Regions from separate parts of the Lysinibacillus sp. JK80 genome, predicted to be linked through region 2. Evidence: riboswitches for the same ligand, from Rfam matches in the RefSeq annotation. Region 2 holds a riboswitch; each other region holds the start of a gene.

Region 1 (5,777 bases), 1.4 Mb from region 2:
GCATACATATAGTGATCTACCCAATGACCATTGATATACAGTAGCTTTCTTAGCAGACCCTCCTGCTGAAATCCAGCCTTCTCTAATACACGCATGGAGGCATTATTTTGTGTCGATACGTAGGCCTCTACACGATGTAGACCAATTTGTTCAAATGCAAATCGGACCACCATATTCACAGCTTCTGTGACAATGCCCTTTCCAACATAAATCTCATCCATCGCATAGCCAACAAATGCACTCGAGTACGGTAAGCGTTTGACAGCATAAAGTGCAATATGCCCTATTAGATTATTTGTACTATGCTCAAAAATACCAAAAGTAAATTCACGCTTAGACTCCATTAAATAGAGACTTTCTTGAATTTTTTTGTATTGAGCATCGACTGTATAGTATTCAGGTCTTTGCAGTGGCTCGTATATAGACCAAAAGTATTTATTACGGCTTACGAGACCCGTTAAACTTCGTGCATCTTTTTCTTGGAATGTGCGGATGTAGCATTTTTCCCCCTTTATTGTTACCACATTCCCACCCTTTTTTCTTAATAGATTCCAAATTTTAAGCACCATTTCTCCACACTAGCCTTCCAATAAAAATCAATACGTTTCTCTTTGTTTCATTGGCTACAAGCCATAATTGCAAACCCTATTTAATTTCATTGTATGTAAAAAAACAGGCTGCTACAACCAAAACATCTTATGTCTTATTGTCATAGCAGCACAAATCAATTATTTAGTTTTTTGTTCTTTCTTTTTCTCGTTTACTATTTCTAAGCTGGAGGAATCAGCTTCCTCTAGTTGAGTATTGTCTAACACATTTGTTAAATGAAGACCACGTCTTTGAGCCTCTCGTTCAATGTGTGCAATAGTTTCCTGTAGCACCTGAACACGTGCATACTTTTTGTCATCTCCAGCGACTAAGACCCATGGTGCATCTTTTTTATCTGTCTTTTCAAACATCGCATTTGCTGCTTCAATATACTGAGGTGTTTTATCTCGATTGCGCCAATCCTCGGCTGTTAACTTCCAAGATTTATAAGGGTTTTGTTCACGTTCTTTAAAGCGTTTTAATTGCTCCTCATCTGAAACATGAAGCCAGAACTTAATAATTATGTAATCTCCAGCAGTTAAAATCTTCTCGAAATTATTAATTTCTTCATAAGCACGAGACCATTCATCCTTTGTTGCGAATCCTTCGATGCGTTCTACTAGTACGCGGCCATACCACGAGCGATCAAAAATAGCGATTTGCCCATGTTGAGGCAATTTTCTCCAAAATCGTTGTAAATAATTGTAGCGTAATTCATGAGCTTGAGGAGCAGAAATAGGATGTACAACATAACCGCGGGGATCGACACGTTCGATTAATCGTTTAATAGCGCCACCTTTACCAGCTGCATCCATTCCTTCAAATACCAAAATCAAGCCAATCTTGTTTTTTAATAAAAATTGTTGTGCGTTCAACATTTCATATTGGAGTACTTTTAATTTCTTTTTATACATCTTTTTGTCTAGTTCAACAGTTAGATCTAGATTTTTCAAATTTTGTGTCATGAAACTTCACTCCTTTTATTTGGCTATTCTTATTGTACTAAAGAAATATATGGATGCCTATCAGACATGGTAAATTGTAGGTATTAATAGTAAAACAACACGATACATTGTTGGAAATTTCCGTTATAATAAAAAAAGTGACAGTACTATACTTATTTGTCTTTTCCCTATACAATCTAACACGAAGGGAGAGGAAAACATGCCTCGGTTTATCTTGATGACAATCTCTTATCTTGTCTCAATCATCCTAACCTTTTCATCCTTTTTCGTGAACATCAACGGTCAATCTTCGCTAGAAATCGCTAATCGTTTTTCTGTTGTATTTGCACCAGTTAGTGTAAGTCATGTAATTTGGATTATCATTTATTTTTTACTCGGTTATTGGTTAGTTATGAACATGAAAAAGACAACTTTGAAACAGTCTGCGCTTTTTAGTTGCATAAATATATTACAAGCATTGACGATATATGTCTGGCACCATGAGTTATTTATTGTTTCTCTTGGCATTACATTACTCTTAGTCTTGTATTTGTTTATGTTGTATAATACGTACCCTCTTCAGGACAAATCCTTGTTTGGTCGTATTCCTTTCTCTATTTATTTAGCATGGATGACATTTATTTTTATCACAAATACAAGCTTTACGTTAACGGCTTATGGTTGGAACGGCTTTGGTCTTAGTACGCCTCTTTGGGCAGTGATTTTACTTACTTTAGGAGGAGCCATTGCGCTACATATCCGTTTCCATCACTTTGATGTTATGTATCCAAGTGTTTTTATTTGGGCTTATATTGGAATCGCCATACATAATGGTTTTGATGAGCTACTTGTCACTACAGCCGCTTTATTTTTATGCGGTGTTCTCTTTGTTGGCATTTTATTTATTAAAAAAAATCCTGCCTACCAAAAATAAATTGGTTAGCAGGATTTTTTCATTACATCCTATTCTTCGTCTAATGACGTTAAGATAATTGGTTTATCTTTTGTTACAATGACTGAATGTTCGATTTGAGCTACAAGTGATTTATCAGGCGTCACGAATGTCCAGCCATCACCTGCTTCGACGATATGCTCTGCCTTTGCTGAGATAAATGGCTCAACCGCAAGGACCATACCTTCTTTCATAATAGTAGAATCCCATGCATCGTAATAATTTAAAATATGATTTGGTTCATCATGTAAAGATTGACCTAAGCCATGACCTGTTAAATTCATAATAACAGTTAACCCATTAACATTTGCCTCGCGCTCAACAGCTTTGCCAATTTGATTTAATTTAGATCCAGCCTTTACCTTTGTCATTGCTCGATCAAAGGCACTTTTAGCAACACGGCAAAGTTTTTCTTTGTCCTCATAGCCATCACCCACAACAAATGAAATACCTGTGTCAGCAAAATAGCCATTTAAAGAGCCTGAAACATCAATATTTACGATATCTCCCTCTTGAATAACACGCTTTCCTGGAATACCATGTGCTACTTCTTCATTGACGCTAATACATGTATACCCTGGAAAATCATATTCTCCCTTTGGTCCTGAAATAGCGCCAGCCTCTGCAAACATGCGACCAGCAATTTCATCAAGCTCAAGTGTTGTAACACCTGGTTTTGTGGCAGCTTTCATTGCTTCGCGAATTTCAGCACAAATGCGTCCTATTTTTTTAAAAGCTTCAATCTCTTCTTGCGTTTTTACAATCATGTATAACGTCCCTTTCATCTAATATCTATTCTTTAATATAACATAACTTTTTATGCGTATAACGATAAACGCTTTAAATATTGTATGCTTTCCTACTTTGCAAAGTGCTAAAAGAGTTATTCACGACAAAAAAGTCCCTCCACTCATGTGAAGGGACTAGCATTAAGCTTTTCTTTGCATTAATTGGGGAGCGGCTGTGAATAAAAGAACACCAACGATAGCCGTTAAAATGGTTGCTGGTAGCATATATGTACCATTGTAGATGATGGAATAGATCCATGCATTTTGGTCACCCGCATATTCGGCAAAAAATACAGCACCAGCAATTGTATGTGCTGTGTATCGTAAGAAGCCTGCAAAAACGGTACCTATGATTATATAAAGTGCCATTTTTGTTTTGTTCATATGTTTAGCAGCGTCTAACACTGGTCCACGTACAACCGCCGCTAATCCTACAACAGTAAAAGCAACGCCATAATCTAGTAATCCTTGTAGCCAGTGCACGATATAAGAACCAAACATTGTTTGCATAACACCCACAAGTAGTCCCGTAGTAAGACCAGCTACTAAGCCCCAGCGAAATGCTATTAACATAATCGGTACCATAACAAGACTAACTGAGCCGCCTTGTGCCCATACTTTAAAGGAAACCTGATCCAGTACGAGACCTATCGCTGCAAAAATCGCAATCTCCACTAGCATTAATAGTCTTTTTTTGTCCATACATATTCTCTCCTTTGTTCCGATGTAGGATACAAGAGCAGGAATAGAAAAGCGCTGATATGTCTCTTTCTGACACCTTTTTCCTTTAAGGACGAAAAAAAGATGTCAGGACAGAGCCTCACATCGTACAAGTGTCGGTTTCTATCCACATCCCTACGCAAGCGTTAACTTACAGGTTCGAAGAGTCAAGGCATTACGTGCCCAGTCTCAGCTGACATCATCAGCTCCCCTTGTGGTCGTTACATCTGAATTTATTTGAACACTCTCATTGTACGCAAAGGATTGAAGGATTACAACCTTCCATACATCATTTTTTTGAAACTTTGCTGTTTTTCATGCGTAAATATTTAAAAAGGAGGTACAACTATGGAGAATCAAAAAATTTTAGCTGCCTTTAGTTATCTTAGTATTTTCTTCGCCCCTTTTATCGTTCCATTAATTGTATATTTCGTGACAAAAGACAGTGATGTAAAAAGCCATTCGATTCGTGCACTTGTCTCTCATTTAATACCCTTTGTTTTTGGCATTCTATTCTTTGTTGTCTTTGTTTTTTCTACATTTAGTTTAGATCCAACCTCCAGTAACAAGACAGTGATGATTATTTGGTTTGCTTCATTCGCCATCTATGCTCTCGTCTCACTCGGTATTGTGATTTGGAATATAATTCAGGCTGTTCGTGTTATCCGTTAATGTTTTATTTTTAAGTGAAACAGGTAGTAGTAATTGTAAAAGGAGCTGTTTTGGGATGAAAGTATCAAACGTTGTAAAAACTGCCGTTAAGTTAGCACCTATTGTTATTCCTATCGTAAAAAAAGTAATGGCTGCAAAAAAGGGCACAACGCCTACAACCACAACTCGAAAAAAATAAAACGAAGGCGTATTCCTTTTAGAAATACGCCTTCGTTTTATTTCACTTCAAAATGGGTTTGACTATGGCCATTTAATGTTTTTTCCACATGTAAAACTGCTGGCATCGCAGATTTCAATTCAGGTACATGCGAAATAACGCCAATCATACGACCAGAATCCTGCAAATCAATTAATGTATCGATTGCTTTATTTAGTGATTCCTCATCAAGCGAGCCAAAGCCCTCATCAATAAACATCGTTTCAATATGAATATTACCTTGGTAGCTTTGAATCACATCTGCCATCCCCAATGCAAGGCTCAACGAAGCATTAAACTTTTCGCCACCTGATAAAGTTTTGACATCTCGTAATTGATCTGTATAAGCATCATAAACATCAAGACCAAGGCCACTTTGCTTCGCATGCTTTTCTAATCTATCTGAACGTCTAAGCTCAAATTGACCGTTTGATAAATGATACAGACGTATATTTGCGGCTTCTGTAATTTGATCTAAGTAGTTAATTTGTATATAACGCTCAAAGGATAGCTTTTTCGAATTTTGTCCATTTAATAATCCATAGAGCTCCTTTACTCTTCCTGCTTCTTGTTCAAGTAAATGAAGCTCTTTCGCTATTTCTTCCACCCTTTCACTAAAGCCTTGGCATGCTTGTATAAAGCCATTCATCTGTTGCAAACGTTTAAATGCTTCCTCATAGGAAATTCGCTGCTGTTCTACTCTTGCTTCCATCGCCTCTAAATCTTGCTTCTCTTTTCCTTGAAGGTATGTAGCCCCTTCGGTAATCTGAATTTGCAACGTGTGTACTTGTAAAGCATAGTCGCTACATGCTTTTCGAAGTGCATCCAATTGTATGGTACTCCGTTTAGCAGTTGCATAAGCCTCATAGCTTTCGAAACCTATTTCTTGCATATCTGCTGAAAATTGCTGAAGCTTT
Region 2 (5,777 bases):
AGAAAGTGATTTACAAAAGGCCATCAAGAAGGTTGGAAAGGGTTACATATTACAGCGCTATAAAGGTCTTGGTGAGATGAATGCAGACCAACTGTGGGACACAACGATGAACCCTGAAACACGGACATTGATTCGTGTCACAATCGAGGATGGTGCACGAGCGGAGAGACGTGTCACGACGTTAATGGGTGATAAGGTGGAACCACGTCGTAAATGGATCGAAGCCAATGTAGACTTCGGTATGGAGGATGATTCTAACATTTTAGAGAATGAATTCATCCAACAAGAGGAGGACCAAGCATGAGTAGTACAGAAAAGTTTCAAGATTTACCGTTAGAAGAAGTAATGGGTGACCGTTTTGGTCGCTATAGTAAATATATTATCCAAGACCGCGCGTTGCCTGATGCACGTGACGGTCTTAAACCAGTACAGCGCCGTATTTTATATGCGATGTTTACGGAAGGCAACACACATGATAAGCCGTTCCGTAAATCCGCAAAAACAGTGGGTAATGTAATTGGTAACTATCATCCGCACGGCGATAGCTCTGTGTATGAAGCGATGGTACGGATGAGTCAGGACTGGAAGGCACGTCATATGCTTATTGAGATGCACGGGAACAATGGCTCGGTAGATGGCGATCCTCCAGCTGCAATGCGTTATACAGAGGCGAGACTATCAGCTATTGCCGCTGAAATGCTACGAGATATTGGCAAGAAAACGGTCGAATTTGTGCCAAACTTTGATGATCAGGATATGGAGCCAACTGTATTACCAGCACGTTTTCCTAACCTTTTAGTCAATGGCTCTACAGGAATTTCCGCTGGGTATGCGACAGATATTCCGCCACATGCCTTAGATGAAGTACTGGATGCTGTGTTGATGCGCTTAGACAAGCCTAATGTTACTGTAGATGAATTGATGACGGTGATTAAAGGACCTGATTTCCCAACGGGTGGAATCATTCAAGGTGTTGATGGCATTAAAAAGGCGTATGAAACAGGTCGTGGTAAAATCATCGTCCGTGCACAAGCAGTTGTTGAACCAATTAAGGGTGGTAAAGAGCAAATTGTTATCACTGAGTTACCATATGATGTAAATAAAGCGAATCTTGTGAAAAAAATTGATGAGCAACGTGTAGATAAACGACTAGAAGGCATTGCAGAAATTCGTGATGAATCAGACCGTACAGGCTTACGTGTCGTAATTGAGCTGAAAAAGGATGTACCAGGACAAGGAATTTTACAGTACTTGTTTAAAACAACTGATTTACAGGTAGCTTATAATTTTAATATGATTGCCATTCATAACCGTCGTCCAACGATGATGACATTGCCATTATTGCTAGATGCGTATATTGCCCATCAAAAAGAAGTGGTAACAAACCGTTCCATTTATGATTTACAAAAGGCAAAGGATCGTTCTCATATTGTAGATGGATTAATTAAAGCTCTTTCCATTTTAGATGAAGTCATTGCGACGATCCGTTCTTCTAATGATAAGAAGGATGCGAAGCTTAATTTACAAGCAAAGTTTGATTTTACAGAGGTACAAGCAGAGGCCATTGTAAGCCTGCAATTATATCGTTTAACGAATACGGATATTACAGAGCTACGTCAGGAACAGGACGAGTTAAATAAGCTAATTGCGAAGCTAGAGGGGATTCTACAAAGTGAAGCAAAGCTAGTGCGTGTTATTAAACAAGAGTTACTAGATATTAAGAAACGCTTTACAGAACCTCGTCGCTCGAAGATTGAGCAAGAAATTGAAGAAATCAAAATTACATTGGATGTCCTTGTGCCAAGTGAAGAGGTTGTCGTAACAGTAACGAAGGATGGTTATATTAAACGTACATCCACACGTTCTCATGCCGCTTCAAACGGGCAAGATTTTGCCATGAAGGATTCAGATTATTTATTGTATGAAGCAAATTTAAATACTCAGCACCATCTACTGCTTTTCACAAATCGAGGCAATTATATTTATCAGCCTGTTCATGAGCTGCCTGATATACGCTGGAAGGATCTCGGCCAGCATATTTCAAGTATTGTACCAACAGGGGAAGATGAATCGATTATTGCGGTTTATGGTTTCGAAACATTTGACCAGCCAAATACGTATGTCTTCACAGCCACAAAAGATGGCCAAATTAAGCGCTCACCACTCGCAGACTATGCGGTAACGCGTTATTCAAAGCCAATTAAAACGATGAATGTCAAGGCTGGTGATGCGATGATCTATGCATCATTTGTGACTGATGACGTGGAGCTGATGCTCACAACAGATACAGCCTATGCGATTCGTTTCCCAATGGAGGAACTACCTGTGACAGGTGTGAAAACAGGTGGTGTGAAAGGGATCACACTAAAAGATGGAGAAGCCTTAGTTGGCGTCAATGTATTACAGCCAGATGTTACCCACTATGTAGTGATTGTGACACAGCGTGGGGCCGTGAAGAAAATGAATGTCGCTGAAGTTGAAGTAGCAAGTCGTGCAAAACGTGGACTAAAAGTATTAACAGAGTTAAAAGCAAACCCTCACCGAATTGTGGCAGTTGTTCAAGCAACAGACGAGGAGCAGGTTGTGATTGAAACTGAAAAAGGTGTTCAAGAGATGATTGACGTACAAGCATTGTCTCGTGCGGATCGCCATTCCAATGGTTCATTTAAAGTGGATATTGCAACAGATGGAGCAATTTCTCATGTTGTAACAGCCAAAAAAGAACAGAAACCAAGCTAATAGCATGCCCAGCCTCTTAGGAGCGCTGGGCTTTAAGCTCTATTCAAAAATAGCACCTTGTCATTTAAGTGAAACTATGGGTATAATAATCATCGAAAAGTTCATAGCGAAAGAATGTAGGGGGGCTAGTAATTGCTAGCTGAGATTGTGTCCGGTAGACGCTGACCCTTTGAACCTGATTTGGCTCGTACCAGCGTAGGGAACATCTATTCAAAAAGCAAAGTTTTGAAGATTGATTGCAATACGTCTGGGAGGAATCCTAGGCGTTTTTTTATGTTTTCAAGCAACAGCTTGCCAACATTGTATACGCTTTCTTCTGGTGACAACATTCATTCATGAACACTTTCATATTACAAACTGGGAGGCTTTCGCATGAAAAAATGGTTTTTTATTTTATTGGCAGCACTATTGACATTAGTAGGCTGTAGTGACAAGGATGACAAGCAGGCTGCAGACAAGCTGAAAAAGGTGTCTGTGGTACTGGATTGGACGCCGAATACAAATCATACAGGACTATATGTTGCCAAAAAACTCGGTTATTTTGAGGAACAGGGTTTAGATGTTGATATTATTATGCCTGGTGAGGCGGGCGCAGATCAGCTTGTTGCTTCTGGAAAGGCGGATTTTGGCGTGAGCTATCAGGAAGGCATAACACAGGCACGAGTACAGGATGTGCCGCTGGTCTCCATCGCAGCAATTATACAGCATAATACATCTGGCTTTGCTTCTATTGCTTCGAAGGGCATTACATCGCCAAAGGATTTTGAAGGTAAAACCTATGGTGGTTGGGGCGCGCCATTAGAGCAAGCCGTTTTACAATCACTCATGCAAAAAGAAAAGGCAGATATTAATAAGCTAGATATCGTCAATGCAGGCGATTTAGATTTCTTCACAATGATGGAAAAAGATATTGATTTTGCTTGGATTTATTATGCATGGACAGGAATTGAAGCTGAGCTGCGTGGGGAAAAGATCAATATGCTATATCTTACAGATTATAGTGATCAATTAGATTATTATACGCCAGTTTTAGCTACAAATGAAAAAATGATACAGGACAATCCTGATGTTGTTAAAGCCTTTGTGGCAGCTGCATCGAAGGGCTATGAATACGCAATTGAAAACCCAAGTGAAGCGGCTGATATTTTAATCGAAGCAGCTCCTGATTTAGATAAAGCGTTGGTGCAAAAAAGTCAGGAATGGCTGGCCGATAAATACCAGGACGATGCCAAGCAATGGGGAGAGCAAAAGCTTTCGGTGTGGGAAAATTACGCGAAATGGATGTCTAGCAATCAAGTATTAGAGGGCGAATTTGATGCGAAAAAAGCCTTTACTAATGATTTCTTACCTAAAAAGGAGGCCAAATAAGATGGCAAATTCATTAATCAGTGTACAAATCATTCCGAAGACAGAGAAATATGAAGATGTTATACCATATGTCGATGCAGCAATTGCGGTGATCGATGCTTCTGGGGTGAAATATGAGGTACATCCATTGGAAACAACGATGGAGGGTGAGCTTTCAACATTGCTCCAAATCATTGAAAAAATGAATGAGAAGATGATTGAACTTGGTGCCATTAATGTCATTACACAAGTGAAAATTTTATATCAGCCAACGGGTATTACGATGGAGACATTAACGGGGAAATATCAGTAATGAAACGTGCATTACAGAAGGGAAGGACGATAATTTTTATCGCCTTCCTCTTGTTCATATGGGAACTAATCGTGCGGTTTGCTGAAGTTCCTCATTGGTTATTACCCGCACCAAGTAGTATTTTGTCGGAGGCCATTCAGTCGTATCAAACCTTTCTACCACATGCATTCGCTACAGTACAATTAGCTCTACTAGGTTTGGCCATTGGCATCGCTTGTGGGCTAACGGTGGCAGTAGTGTTGCATCGATTTACATTTATTCGAGAACTGTTTTATCCAATTCTTATTATGTCCCAGAATGTTCCTATTCTAGTCTTGGCACCGCTCCTTATTATTTGGTTTGGATTTGGGTTATTACCGAAGCTTATCATTATCTGTCTTGTGTGCTTTTTCCCGATTGTCATTGCAACGATGGATGGATTTAGACAAACAGCTCCAGAATTAAAGCATTATTTTGCCATGGTTGGTGCTACAAAGGCACAAACCTTTTGGAAGCTGGAATGGCCTTATGCCTATCCTGCTATTTTCTCAGGCATTAAAATTGCGGCTACATATAGTGTGATGGGGGCTGTGATTGCGGAGTGGCTTGGTGCAAAAAAGGGTATTGGTGTTTACATGACCCTAGCCCAGTCCTCCTTCCGTACAGATCGCGTATTTGTGGCAATTTTTGCGATTGTTCTCTTGAGCTTACTATTGTTTAGTGGTATTCGTTTAATTGAAAAATTCATGGTGAAGGGAAGAGGCTATCATGCTCAGCATTCAAAACATCGCTAAATCCTTCGATGCGCTCAAAGTCCTTGATCAACTTTCTTTTGATGTCAAGGATGGCGAGTTTGTGGCCATCGTTGGTCCTTCAGGCAGTGGTAAAAGCACACTTTTTCAATTAATTGGTGGTGTTTCGCCAATTGATCAAGGAGCCATTTTATTAAATGGAGAGGATATCCAACGAAAAAAAGGAACGATTGGCTATATGCCACAGCAGCCATGTCTATTACCCTGGCGTACAATAATAGAAAATGTCACGCTTGTAGAGGAATTACAACATAAATCAAATGTTGAACGTGCCAAGGAATGGTTAGAAAAGGTTGGTCTTGCCTCTTTTATCCATGCCTATCCGAACGAACTGTCTGGAGGCATGCAGCAGCGTGTGTCCTTTATTCGAGCAATGGTCAGTGATAAGCCGATTTTATGCTTAGACGAACCATTTTCTGCGTTGGATGAATTTACTCGACTGGAAATGCAAGCATGGCTTTTATCTATCTGGGAGGAGTACCGCAAATCCATTCTATTTGTTACACATAGTATTGAGGAAGCTCTCTTTTTAGCAGATCGCATACTTGTTTTAACCAAACGTCCAGCTACCGTTAAAAAGGAAATCA
Region 3 (5,777 bases), 2.0 Mb from region 2:
CGTTCCATCTACCTTTAAATAAGCAATTCGCTTATCAAAATTCTCCCCTTCAATGACATTTTCATATACATCTAAGCTATTACCTGCCATCAAGCTATCAAAATTACCTAGGAAATCTGCTTTAAATAGCGCAAAAATGGTATTAATTCCTAACGAAAATAGTAAAAGAACACCAGCCACTACTAAAGCAACCCACCTTTTTACATTCATGTCTTTCCGCCTCCTCAACACGTAATACGTATGACTTGCCAATTTGTTTCATTTTTTTGCAATAATTAAACACAAAAAGCTTTAAGCTATGTATTTCCTCATATTACCTTACCTAAAAAAAATAAAAAAATCAAAGTCCATACCTTTGATGAACTTTGATTTTCGACATTATTTCCTAGGAAATGATTATAATTGGAGGTGTTTGATTTCTTGTTGCCGTAATTCGACACGTCTAATTTTCCCAGAAGATGTTTTTGGTAGTTCCTCTACAAATTCAATAGTACGTGGATATTTATAAGGAGCGGTCAATGATTTAACATGACTTTGGAGTGTTTGAATAAGCGCTCCATCACCTTTTTCACCATTGCGCAGAACAATAAATGCTTTGACAATATTTCCTCTTACTTTATCAGGGCTCGCTATAACAGCAGCCTCTTTTACAGTTGGATGTTTCATTAAAGCATCCTCTACTTCAAAAGGGCCAATTGTATAGCCTGAGGATATAATAACATCGTCTCCTCGTCCGTCAAACCAAAAGTAGCCATCTTCATCTTTATAGGCACGATCTCCTGTAATATACCAATCCCCACGAAACTGTAAATTTGTACGTTCAGGATCATTTAAATATTTTTTAAAGAGTGCTGGCGTTTCGCGATGAACAGCAATATCACCAACTTCTCCGATTGTAACAGGTTTGCCCAAATCATTAATAATTTCAACAGTGTTGCCAGGAGTAGGTTTTCCCATAGAGCCAACTCTCGCTTCCATCCCTACCATTGTGCCTACCAATAATGTATTTTCCGTTTGTCCATAGCCATCTCGCACTTGTAATTTGAATGTTTCCAAGAATACTCTTATAACCTCACTATTTAATGGCTCACCAGCTGATACAGCTTGGCGAATTGCACTTAAATCATATTCATGTAAATTTTCAAGCGCTGCCATAAAACGATATTCAGTTGGTGTACAGCATAGTACATTGATTTTGAATCTCTCAAGCAATGCTAAATAAGAAGCTGCTTCAAATTTACCTTTGTAGACAAATGCAGTAGCACCACTGCCTAAAGTAGCTAGAAATGGACTCCAAATCCATTTTTGCCACCCTGGTGCTGCAGTCGCCCAAACAATATCATTTTCTTGTACACCCAACCAATGTGGTGCTGTTGTTCGTAAATGAGCATAGCCCCAACTATGCGTATGCACTGCTGCTTTTGGATTTCCTGTTGTTCCGCTTGTATAGGCTAAAAATGCATTGTCTGTGCTTTTTGTTGGGATAGGATTTATGTAGGTTGTAGGTTGATTATTCATTTTTTCAAGTATGTTCTGCCAAGGTTCATGTGCATTCCCTATGACAAATTGCAGTATGTCTTGTAAATTCCCCACTTTATCGAACTGTTCAATATAGGGTTCAAATGCAATAACTGCTTTAGCATTTGCATGATGAATTCGATACTCAATATCCTTTGTTCTTAACATCTCAGAACTTGGAATAATAGTTAAACCCGCTTTCAATGCAGCAATATACACAATATATGCTTCAACCGAACGTGGTACCATTACTAAAATGACATCACCTTTCTTTAAACCTTGCTTGGTGAATACATGTGCTGCTTGATTTGCTTTTTCCAATAAATGTGCATATGTAATACATTGGATGTCTTGGTTTTCTTCATAAATGATTAAAGCATTTTTGGCTGCATCCTGAGCATATTTTTCAATTTCCTCTACTATGTTATACCATTCTGGTGCAACTAAATCTTGTCTTTTCATGGCAATTGCCCCCTTTTGTTATGACACATTATAAAACTCTTTTTTCAGCATTTTCAATGGTTTGTGCTTAATTTCGGTAAAGTCATGACAACTATCATACCCTCCTATATGGCATCGGTCACATTTTATCTATAGGAAAACTTGCTATTGAATACAAATGAAAAGTATGGTACATTTTGGTCAACTAAAAGCAAGATTGCAGGGGGACTCGTAAGAGTTGAGAAGGTAAAACCTGACCCTTTGAACCTGTTAGTTAATACTGACGTAGGGAGCAATAAACATCGTTTTCAGATGAAAGGCTCTTTTCGTGCATTTTTACACAAAAAGAGCCTTTTTTGCATGCTTACGTCCATCCCTAAAGGAGGACTACAATGATTTTTCAAACAATTCGTCAACAGCAACCACTTATCCATTGTATAACCAATTATGTAGTGGCAAATTTTCAAGCAAATGGTTTATTAGCGATAGGTGCTTCACCAGTAATGGCCGATGACTACCAAGAGGTAGAGGAGATGGTGGCCATTGCTCAAGCATTATTAATTAATATTGGAACACTTAATGATCGCACAAAAAGTGCCATGTTATTAGCAGGTGAAAAAGCCAATAAACTTGGTATTCCTGTTATTTTAGATCCTGTCGGAGTTGGAGCCACAACTTATCGTAAGGAAACCGTAAGATACTTACTTGAAAACATACACTTTGCCGTGATTCGCTGTAATCTCGGCGAGCTAGCAGCAATAGTTGGTGTAAATTGGCAACAAAAGGGTGTCGATAGTGGTCATGGCACTATCGCTATGGAATTAGAAGCCACATCATTGGCTCAACGCTATCAATGCATTGTTATTGTCACAGGAGAACGCGATTTTATAACTGATGGCAAGCATAGCCAATGGATCGCTGGTGGTCATCCACAAATGACGGAAGTAACGGGTACAGGTTGTTTACTTAGCGCAATTTGTAGCGCAGCCTATAGTGTAAGCCATAATCCTTACCAACAATTAACAGAAACACTTACTTACTATAAAAAAGCAGGTGTACTGGCATCCGCATTTACTGCAGACATTGGTGATTTTCAAATAGCCTTACTCAATGCTATACATCGCTTATCAAAGGATGGTGCAGCTTCATGCATATTGTAACAACAATCGCTGGCTCAGATAGTGGTGGTGGCGCGGGTATACAGGCTGATTTAAAAACATTTCAGGAATTAGAAGTGTTTGGTACTTCTGTTATTACTGCTCTAACTGCTCAAAATACTTTGGGTGTAACAGGTGTTTACCCTATTGACGTTTCCTTTATAAAAAAACAATTCGAGGCCTTAGTAGAAGATTTTCCAATCGCTGCGATTAAAACAGGAATGCTTTATTCCTCAGAAATTATCAAAGCAATTGCACACAAGATCAGGGAGCTAAACATTCCACTGATTGTTGATCCGGTGATGATTGCAAAAGGTGGGGAAAGCCTATTACAGCAAGAAGCTATCGATGCCTTACGCTCAACTTTATTACCACTTGCTACGGTTGTTACGCCCAATATACCCGAGGCAGAGACACTTACTGGGAGATCTATTCATCATTTTGAAGATATGAAAGAAGTAGCTCAAAGCTTGTTACAGCTAGGTGTACAATGTGTCATCATTAAAGGTGGTCATTTAGCAGATCCACTTTATGCCATTGATTATGTATTTTGCAAAAATGGACGTTCTTTTTCTTTGCAGTCTCCACGAATCCAAACAAAAAATACGCATGGTACTGGATGTACATTTTCCGCAGCACTTACTGCTTTTCTTGGACAAGGATTTGCTCTGGAAAATGCCATTATAGAAGCTAAAAAATTTATCCAATTAGCTATTATGTATGATTTATCGATTGGAAATGGTCATGGACCCACTAATCATTTTGCTTATCAACAGTATAAGGAAGGCTGTGAGGTGATTATTCATGAAACGTGAGGATTTGGAGCTTTATTTTATTATGGGTACGAGCAATGTTCCTTCTCAAGAACAACCCATCTATATCCTAGAAAAAGCCTTGCAAGCAGGCATTACAATGTTTCAATTTCGTGAAAAAGGTCCTCACGCGTTAACTGGACTTGCCTATGAACAATTTGCACGCCAATGTCAAAAATTATGTCATCATTATAAAGTGCCCTTTATTATTAATGACGATGTTGATCTAGCGATACGACTAGGAGCTGATGGTGTTCATATCGGACAAGATGATTTACCTGTAAGTGTAGCACGTAAAAGAATCGGGAACATGATTCTTGGTGTATCTGTCCATTGCGGGGAAGAATTGCAAATAGCTATTAACCATCAAGCTGATTATGTTGGTATCGGTCCAATCTTTCCAACATCCTCTAAAAGTGATGCACAACCACCATGTGGTACATCTTTTTTACAGGAGGCTCATTCATTACATCCTGAATTACCAATTGTAGCAATCGGTGGAATTAATTTCACAAATGCTCATTCTGTATTTCAAACGGGGGTTGATGGTGTTGCTGTTATTTCAGCTATTTGTCAAAGCAAAGATGTTGATCATACAGTAGCTACATTTAGATCCCTATCTCGTATAAATAAATGATCAATAAACAAACTAAAACCAGTGCCTTTTACGGTCACTGGTTTTAAGTTTATAAATGCTTAATCAGCATTTATTGGTTGTTGTTTGGCATACCTTTTAATTGAGATTCTGCCATTTGTACAAGACGTTTAGTGATTTCACCACCAACGGAACCGTTGGCACGAGCTGAAGCTTCAGCTCCTAATTGAACACCAAATTCTTGTGCAATTTCGTATTTCATTTGATCTAGTGCTTGTTGTACACCAGGTACTGCAAGCTGGTTTGAACTACGGTTGTTGTTTGAAGCCATGTTTCTCACCTCCTTGTGAATATAGAATGTGCGATATTAGATTTTTAATACAAAAAATTTAGAGGTAAATTGTACCTCTATTGGAATAACAATATCCATACAAAAAAGCCGTCTCAAAATGGGCTTTGAGACGGCTTTTGAATCCTTATAGTAGATCTGCAAATTTATCTTGTTGTTCTTCTTTCTTAGGGAAAATATAGACCTCGCGATTCTTCACTGCTCGCTCGATCAATTCATCAAAGTCAGAGAAGCTTTCATAATGCTCAACCTTTTCAAGCTTCGGTTTTGTTTTTGGACTTGCTGGTGTAAAAATCGTGCAGCAATCTTCAAATGGCTGAATAGATGTTTCGTATGTGCCGATTTTTTCTGCAATATCAATAATCTCTAATTTATCAGTTGAAATCAGCGGACGAAGGATAGGTGTATTTGTTACTGCGTTTATTGCTGTTAAACTTTCAAGCGTTTGACTCGCCACCTGTCCAAGACTTTCGCCCGTTACAATAGCAAGTGCACCAATTTCCTCACGCACCTGATCAGCAACCTTCAACATCATTCGGCGTGTTGTCGTCATCGATACATTAGAAGGTACTTTTTCTTTAATAAGAACTTGTATTTCAGTAAAAGGAATGACATGCAAGCGAATACTAGCACCAAATTTTGTTAATTCATTGGCAAGCACCTTAACTTTTTCCAATGAATTTTGGCTTGTATAAGGTGGACTAAAGAAGTGAATTGCCTCTAATCGCACACCACGCTTCATCATTAAATAACCTGCGACAGGGCTATCAATACCGCCAGATAGCATTAATAAAGACTTGCCATTTGATCCTACAGGCATTCCACCTGCACCAGGAATGACTTGTGCCATCATATAAGTTGCATCATGGCGAACTTCTACACGTAGCTCAATATCAGGCTGCTTC
Region 4 (5,777 bases), 1.5 Mb from region 2:
AAATGGAAATTAAGGGCAAAGAGCAATTACCTTCCTTAGGATTAGTGATTGTACTTGACCGTTCTGGCAGTATGCAAGGCTCGAAGCTTGAGCTTGCTAAGGAAGCAGCGGCACGTTCTGTTGAGATGTTGCGAGACGAGGATACATTAGGATTCATCGCCTTTGATGATCGTCCTTGGGAGATTATAGAGACAGGGCCTCTTAACAGTAAAGAAGAGGCTGTGGATACTATTTTATCAGTAACACCTGGTGGGGGAACAGAAATCTATAGTTCATTAGCTAAAGCCTACGAGAACCTTGCTGATTTAAAGCTCCAACGTAAGCATATTATCCTCTTAACAGATGGGCAGTCACAGGCAGGGAACTATGAGGATTTAATTGGTGAAGGGAAAGAAGAGGGTATAACCTTATCGACAGTAGCGATTGGACAAGATGCCGATGCGAACTTATTAGAAGCGCTTAGTGACATGGGCAGTGGACGTTTCTATGATGTGATAGATGAGCAAACCATTCCTTCTATTTTATCTCGAGAAACAGCTATGATTTCCCGCACCTATATTGAGGACAATCCATTCTATCCGGCAATTTATAATGCAGCAGGATGGAACTCACTGTTTGCTAATGGTGTCCCACAAATGAATGCATATATTGTGACAACGGCAAAACAGGGGGCTACTGTTGTAGCAAAAAGTGAGAAAGAAGATCCTGTGTTAGCGCAGTGGCAATATGGTCTTGGTAAAACATTTGCCTTTACATCTGATTCAACGGGTAAATGGACAGGAGATTGGGCAAGATGGCAGAATTGGGGAGCATTTTGGCAAACACTTATTTCTCAAATGCTACCAAGCTACAATGATGTAGCCTATGATGTAAGATTGGAAGCAGATGGTTCCTTTATGATTACAGACCCTACAAATGAAGCCGCATTTTTAGATATTGTAGCGGTAAATGAAGCAGGGGAGGAGCTAGAAACACAACTTGAAACCATTTCCGCATCTCAAGTTCGAGCTGTAGTACAAGCTGAACCTGGATTAATTTTCTTCCGTATAGCAGATGAAAAGCAGGCCATTTATCAGGCAGGGCTAAGTGTTCCTTATAGTGCTGAATACGAACTACTCCCTGTAAATAACCAACTGATAGAAGAGTTAACTCAACGAACAGGAGGCACTGTTTTAAAGGAACCACAAGATGTCTTCCGTGACTTTACGACAAAAGGAGCAGATCGGCAAAATATTGCCACATGGCTACTCTTAGCAAGTATGCTTCTTTTCTTTATTGATATTACCATAAGACGTTTTGGTTGGAATTTCCTAACGAATGCGAAGAAAAAAGAGCCGCTGGTTGAGGAAAAAACTATACCAGAAGACACGAATGTAGCACAGTTGTTAAAAGGCATGAAAAAACGATCTTAAATATAGAGGAAGCAGTGCAAACTCGAATAGTTTTGCACTGCTTTTTATATTCCTTGAAATAGAGAGTTATCCCCTTTGTAAAGAGGGTAAGAATTATCTAAAAAGTAGGCTCTTTGCTCATAAAGAGAAAAAAAGCGATCCAAATTGGACTACCCCAGCTCAATGAATGCTCATAATTCAATCTCTCTCAATAAAGAGAAGAATTAAACCTCTTTACTAGCTCTGTTTTACGCAAGCTACTCGCAACCATTACACCTAAAATAGCACCGATCGTACTTGATGTTAAAAAGGCTGGTAGGAAGAAGAATGCTGCTACAGATGTTCCCATGAATAATTTTGCAAAAGGGACTGCAATAAGTGAAGCCAGAATGCCCGTTCCGATAACTTCTCCGATACCAGCTAACCACATTTTATTGCTATATTTATAGGCAAGGGCAGCACAGAACGCACCGATGATACTACCAGGGATAGCTAGTAGAGAGCCTGTTCCAGTAAGGATACGAATGATGGCAGTGACAAAGGCAACTATAACTGTTGGTACGGGTCCAAGTATAATGGCTCCTATCACATTAATAGCATGCTGAACTGGGTAAGCACGTGCGATTCCTGTTGGGATGGATACGAAAGTAGAGCCTGCAACAGCAACGGCTACTAATAAAGCCATGACTGTTAATTTACGAATTGACATAAAGTTCACTCCTTTTGGTAAAGTTCGTGAGGAAAAATAAAAAGGCCACCCCCTTTAAACAATAGGAAGCGGCCTTACGTGTATATAGTGACAACAGCAAGTAGCGCCACTTCCCTCCGCTAGTGTGAACTAGATCAGGTTCAAAGGGTCCGTATATTACCATATACGTCTCAGCCTTTTAAAGACTCCCCTAGTGGTTAAAATCATTCAATTTTGTGAATCAACAATAATGTAACATACTGCTAAAAATAGTCAATGATTTTTCAGACTATTTTGTATCGGGATGCATTAAATGAGGTGCTTTTTTCACTGTCCAGATGAGCGCAAGGAAGAAACAGGCTAATAATATGATAGAACCGAAAATATATGGGCTATTCATATTCCAGTCAAATAATAAACCTGCCAAAGCGGGTCCAATCATATTTCCGAGGCTCATATAGGCATTATTCAAGCCCGCAGCAAATCCCTGCTCTTTCTCTGCAAGCTTTGAGATGAGTGTATTAACAGCTGGACGAATTAATGTCGTTGCTGTAGAGAAAATTGTTGCTACAACTAAAATAAGGGCAAAGCCAGAAACAAATAATATTAAGAAAATAGCAACGGATGCAATAAATAAATTTACTAGTACTACTTTCATTTCACCATAACGATTGAACAGTGGTGTAATAATAAACATTTGTACTACTACTCCAAAAGCACCACCAACAACTAATATAATCGCTATATCTACAGGTGTGTAATTAAACTTTTCTGTCACAAATAATGACAATGTCGTTTGGAAATTTGCAATTCCAAACGAGAACACCAGCATAATTATGAGCATAACAAAATAAGGCATATGTATGGAACGAGCCATTTGCTTCGCCAGATTGTCTTGCTTTTGTTTCTGTTGAGCAGTGTTTGGTTTGGTAGAAGGTAATAAAAAGTAAGATAAAATAGATGCTACAATGGCTGCAGCTCCAGCTGTGAAAAATGGGAAATGTAAGCTTACCTTTGCTAAAAAGCCACCAATACCAGGTCCAATCATAAAGCCAAGAGACATAGCGGCACCCAACATCCCCATACCTTTCCCACGTTCTTCATAGGTTGTGACGTCAGCGACAAAAGCCATAATAGGAGGTGCAACAAATGCGGAACCTAGACCACCTAAAAATCGTGCTAAAAAGAGCATCCATACATCTGTAGCAAGGCCAAATCCGATTTGTGCAAGACCTGTTACGATAAGACCGAAAATAATTAAATTTTTTCGTCCGTACTGATCTGAAAGATTCCCAGCAATAGGAGAAAATACGAATTGAGCTAAGGCGAACGTTGCGATTAGCATACCTAGAACTTGTCCTGCTGCACCAAATATTTTTAAATACTCTGGCATGACAGGAATAATAATGCCAATACTCCCCATTGCGATAAACATATTAAACATTAAAATATACAAAGCCGCCTTATTGGACTTCTGCTGGGTCATCGAATGAACCCCCTTTTTGTAATCAAATATAGTACAGTCTATCATAAAGAATTATTGCTTGGCTAATAGTTAAGATTATAGTACTGGTTCTATATTTAGAATGGTTTTCCACAAAAGTTTTTATCCACGCACCTATGCATGATGAAATAATACATTTTAGTCATAAAAGTTGAGGGAAAAGAAGCTATGGGAGGATAAATTAGTAAAGCAACAACAATTGAGGGACTTCTCTTATAAAGGGAGAATTAAAAATTTGGAGAGTCTGTCTGTAATGGTATAAAGCATGGCTATAAATTGTAGCGATGTTGAGCGTTAGAAGTTATGGACTATCAAAAATACACTAATGTGAGAATCTATTAAAATTTAGATAAAATATTTTATAAATATAATAATGCAAATAGTCGATTGAAAATGTTCTTAGTTTAATAACAGTTAGATAAGCAGAGAAAAAAACTAGCGAATTGGTGTGAAAACCAATTAGCTAGTTTAACTTATCTGATACTCATTTTAAATTCTAAAAATAATTCGTTGTATTTCCCTAAATAATCAGGTCCTAAATTTTTGTAGACCTCTAATGTATCGCGTTGTTCTTCAGAAGGATAGTAGCGTTCGTCAGAAACAACTTCTTCGTCCATTAAGTCCATAGCGGCAATATTAGGAGTAGAATAGCCTACAAAATCAGCATTTTGAGCACCTGATTCAGCACTTAGCATGAAGTTAATAAAGGCGTGGGCACCATCAATATTTTTTGATGTTTTTGGGATGACCATATTATCAAACCATAAGTTTGAGCCTTCCTCAGGTACAGCAAAGTCTAACTCTTCATTTTCATACATCATATCAGCTGCTTGGCCAGACCATGTAAGGGCAACAGTTGCCTCATTATTGATCATTAACGGTGTGATTTCATCTCCAATGATCGCTTTAACGTTTGGTGCAAGTGTAATTAATTTGTCAGTAGCTTCACGAAGTTCCTGATCATCTAGTGAATTCAGAGAATAGCCAAGACTGTTTAAGCCCATCCCAATGACTTCACGCGCACCATCTACTAAAAAGACTTTTCGCTTTAAAGAAGGGTCCCATAAATCGTCCCAAGAGGAGAAGTCTAAGTCTCCAACAAGGCTCGGATTGTAGACAATACCTACTGTTCCCCAAAAATAAGGGACAGAATATTTATTGTTAGCATCGAATGGTAAATCTAAAAAGTAAGGATCAATATTTTTTAAATTAGGGATTTTCGTTTTATCTAAAGGAATTAATAATTTTTCTTCCTTCATCTTCTCAATCATATATTCAGAAGGGACAGCAATATCGTAAGCTGTTCCGCCTTGCTGAATCTTTGTCATCATAGCTTCATTGGAATCGAATGTTTCATAGATGACATGAATGCCTGTTTCTTTTTCAAATTCTTTTAACAAATCAGGATCAATATATTCTCCCCAGTTAAAGATGGTTAACGTGTCTTTTCCACTTTTACCGCCTCCCGCACTTAAGGCATCAGCCGCATAGAATAAAAGGGCTGAAACGACAAGGATGGCGATGGTAGCTTGAATTAGTGACTTCATCGATGCCCCTCCATTCTTTTACTCGTACGACTTGTCATGAAATAATAACCAACAACAACTAAAACCGTAACAAAGAATACTAATCCAGAAATTGCATTCACCGTTAGAGAAATTCCTGCGCGGGCCATTGAATAAATTTCTACGGATAAAGTACTAAAGCCATTACCTGTTACAAAGAATGTCACGGCAAAATCATCTAATGAATACGTAAGGGCAAGGAAGAAGCCTGCAAAAATACCTGGCTGAATATAAGGAAGAATGACACGCATCATAACGTCCTTTTTCGTTGCCCCTAAATCTAATGCTGCATCGATTAATGAGTTATTCATTTCTAGTAGTTTTGGTAAAACCATTAATACAACAATCGGTACACTAAATGCAACATGGGCTAATAAAACAGATGCAAAGCCCAGTTTAATGCCTACCATTGTAAATAAAATTAAGAAGCTAGCCCCGATAATTACGTCTGGGCTGACGATTAAGACATTGTTTAAAGATAATAAAGTATTACGCATTTTAGAATCCTTAACCGTCACAATTCCAATTGCTCCTAGCGTACCAATAATAGTAGAAATGAGAGCAGAAAGTAATGCCACGATGACCGTATTTATTAATATAACAAGAAGACGCGAATCTTCAAAAACAGC

The links. Region 2 has a riboswitch for thiamine pyrophosphate ahead of HXV90_RS03720 (ABC transporter substrate-binding protein). Riboswitches for the same ligand answer to the same signal wherever they lie in the genome.
Region 1: it holds a riboswitch for thiamine pyrophosphate, as region 2 does, so the genes downstream of both, thiT (energy-coupled thiamine transporter ThiT) here and HXV90_RS03720 (ABC transporter substrate-binding protein) in region 2, are expected to answer to the same signal.
Region 3: it holds a riboswitch for thiamine pyrophosphate, as region 2 does, so the genes downstream of both, thiM (hydroxyethylthiazole kinase) here and HXV90_RS03720 (ABC transporter substrate-binding protein) in region 2, are expected to answer to the same signal.
Region 4: it holds a riboswitch for thiamine pyrophosphate, as region 2 does, so the genes downstream of both, thiW (energy coupling factor transporter S component ThiW) here and HXV90_RS03720 (ABC transporter substrate-binding protein) in region 2, are expected to answer to the same signal.

The regions. Positions count from the first base shown of each region.
Region 1 is NZ_CP058997.1:3,945,818-3,951,594, forward strand. Features, by position in the region: gene HXV90_RS19850 (GNAT family N-acetyltransferase) at 1-569, opposite strand, end outside; gene HXV90_RS19855 (polyphosphate kinase 2 family protein) at 729-1,553, opposite strand; gene HXV90_RS19860 (hypothetical protein) at 1,753-2,466, shown strand; gene map (type I methionyl aminopeptidase) at 2,496-3,251, opposite strand; gene thiT (energy-coupled thiamine transporter ThiT) at 3,414-3,974, opposite strand; TPP riboswitch at 4,108-4,215, opposite strand; gene HXV90_RS19875 (magnetosome magnetite crystal formation protein family) at 4,341-4,664, shown strand; gene HXV90_RS19880 (hypothetical protein) at 4,720-4,842, shown strand; gene HXV90_RS19885 (AAA family ATPase) at 4,880-5,777, opposite strand, start outside.
Region 2 is NZ_CP058997.1:709,614-715,390, forward strand. Features, by position in the region: gene parE (DNA topoisomerase IV subunit B) at 1-304, shown strand, start outside; gene parC (DNA topoisomerase IV subunit A) at 301-2,739, shown strand; TPP riboswitch at 2,848-2,958, shown strand; gene HXV90_RS03720 (ABC transporter substrate-binding protein) at 3,112-4,107, shown strand; gene HXV90_RS03725 (thiamine-binding protein) at 4,109-4,399, shown strand; gene HXV90_RS03730 (ABC transporter permease) at 4,399-5,172, shown strand; gene HXV90_RS03735 (ABC transporter ATP-binding protein) at 5,147-5,777, shown strand, end outside.
Region 3 is NZ_CP058997.1:3,354,269-3,360,045, forward strand. Features, by position in the region: gene sppA (signal peptide peptidase SppA) at 1-210, opposite strand, end outside; gene mbcS (acyl-CoA synthetase MbcS) at 397-1,980, opposite strand; TPP riboswitch at 2,171-2,268, shown strand; gene thiM (hydroxyethylthiazole kinase) at 2,352-3,119, shown strand; gene thiD (bifunctional hydroxymethylpyrimidine kinase/phosphomethylpyrimidine kinase) at 3,107-3,931, shown strand; gene thiE (thiamine phosphate synthase) at 3,921-4,565, shown strand; gene HXV90_RS16865 (alpha/beta-type small acid-soluble spore protein) at 4,636-4,854, opposite strand; gene thiI (tRNA uracil 4-sulfurtransferase ThiI) at 5,000-5,777, opposite strand, start outside.
Region 4 is NZ_CP058997.1:2,213,186-2,218,962, reverse strand. Features, by position in the region: gene HXV90_RS11550 (VWA domain-containing protein) at 1-1,412, shown strand, start outside; gene thiW (energy coupling factor transporter S component ThiW) at 1,600-2,100, opposite strand; TPP riboswitch at 2,195-2,302, opposite strand; gene HXV90_RS11540 (MFS transporter) at 2,369-3,565, opposite strand; gene HXV90_RS11535 (ABC transporter substrate-binding protein) at 4,057-5,130, opposite strand; gene HXV90_RS11530 (ABC transporter permease) at 5,127-5,777, opposite strand, start outside.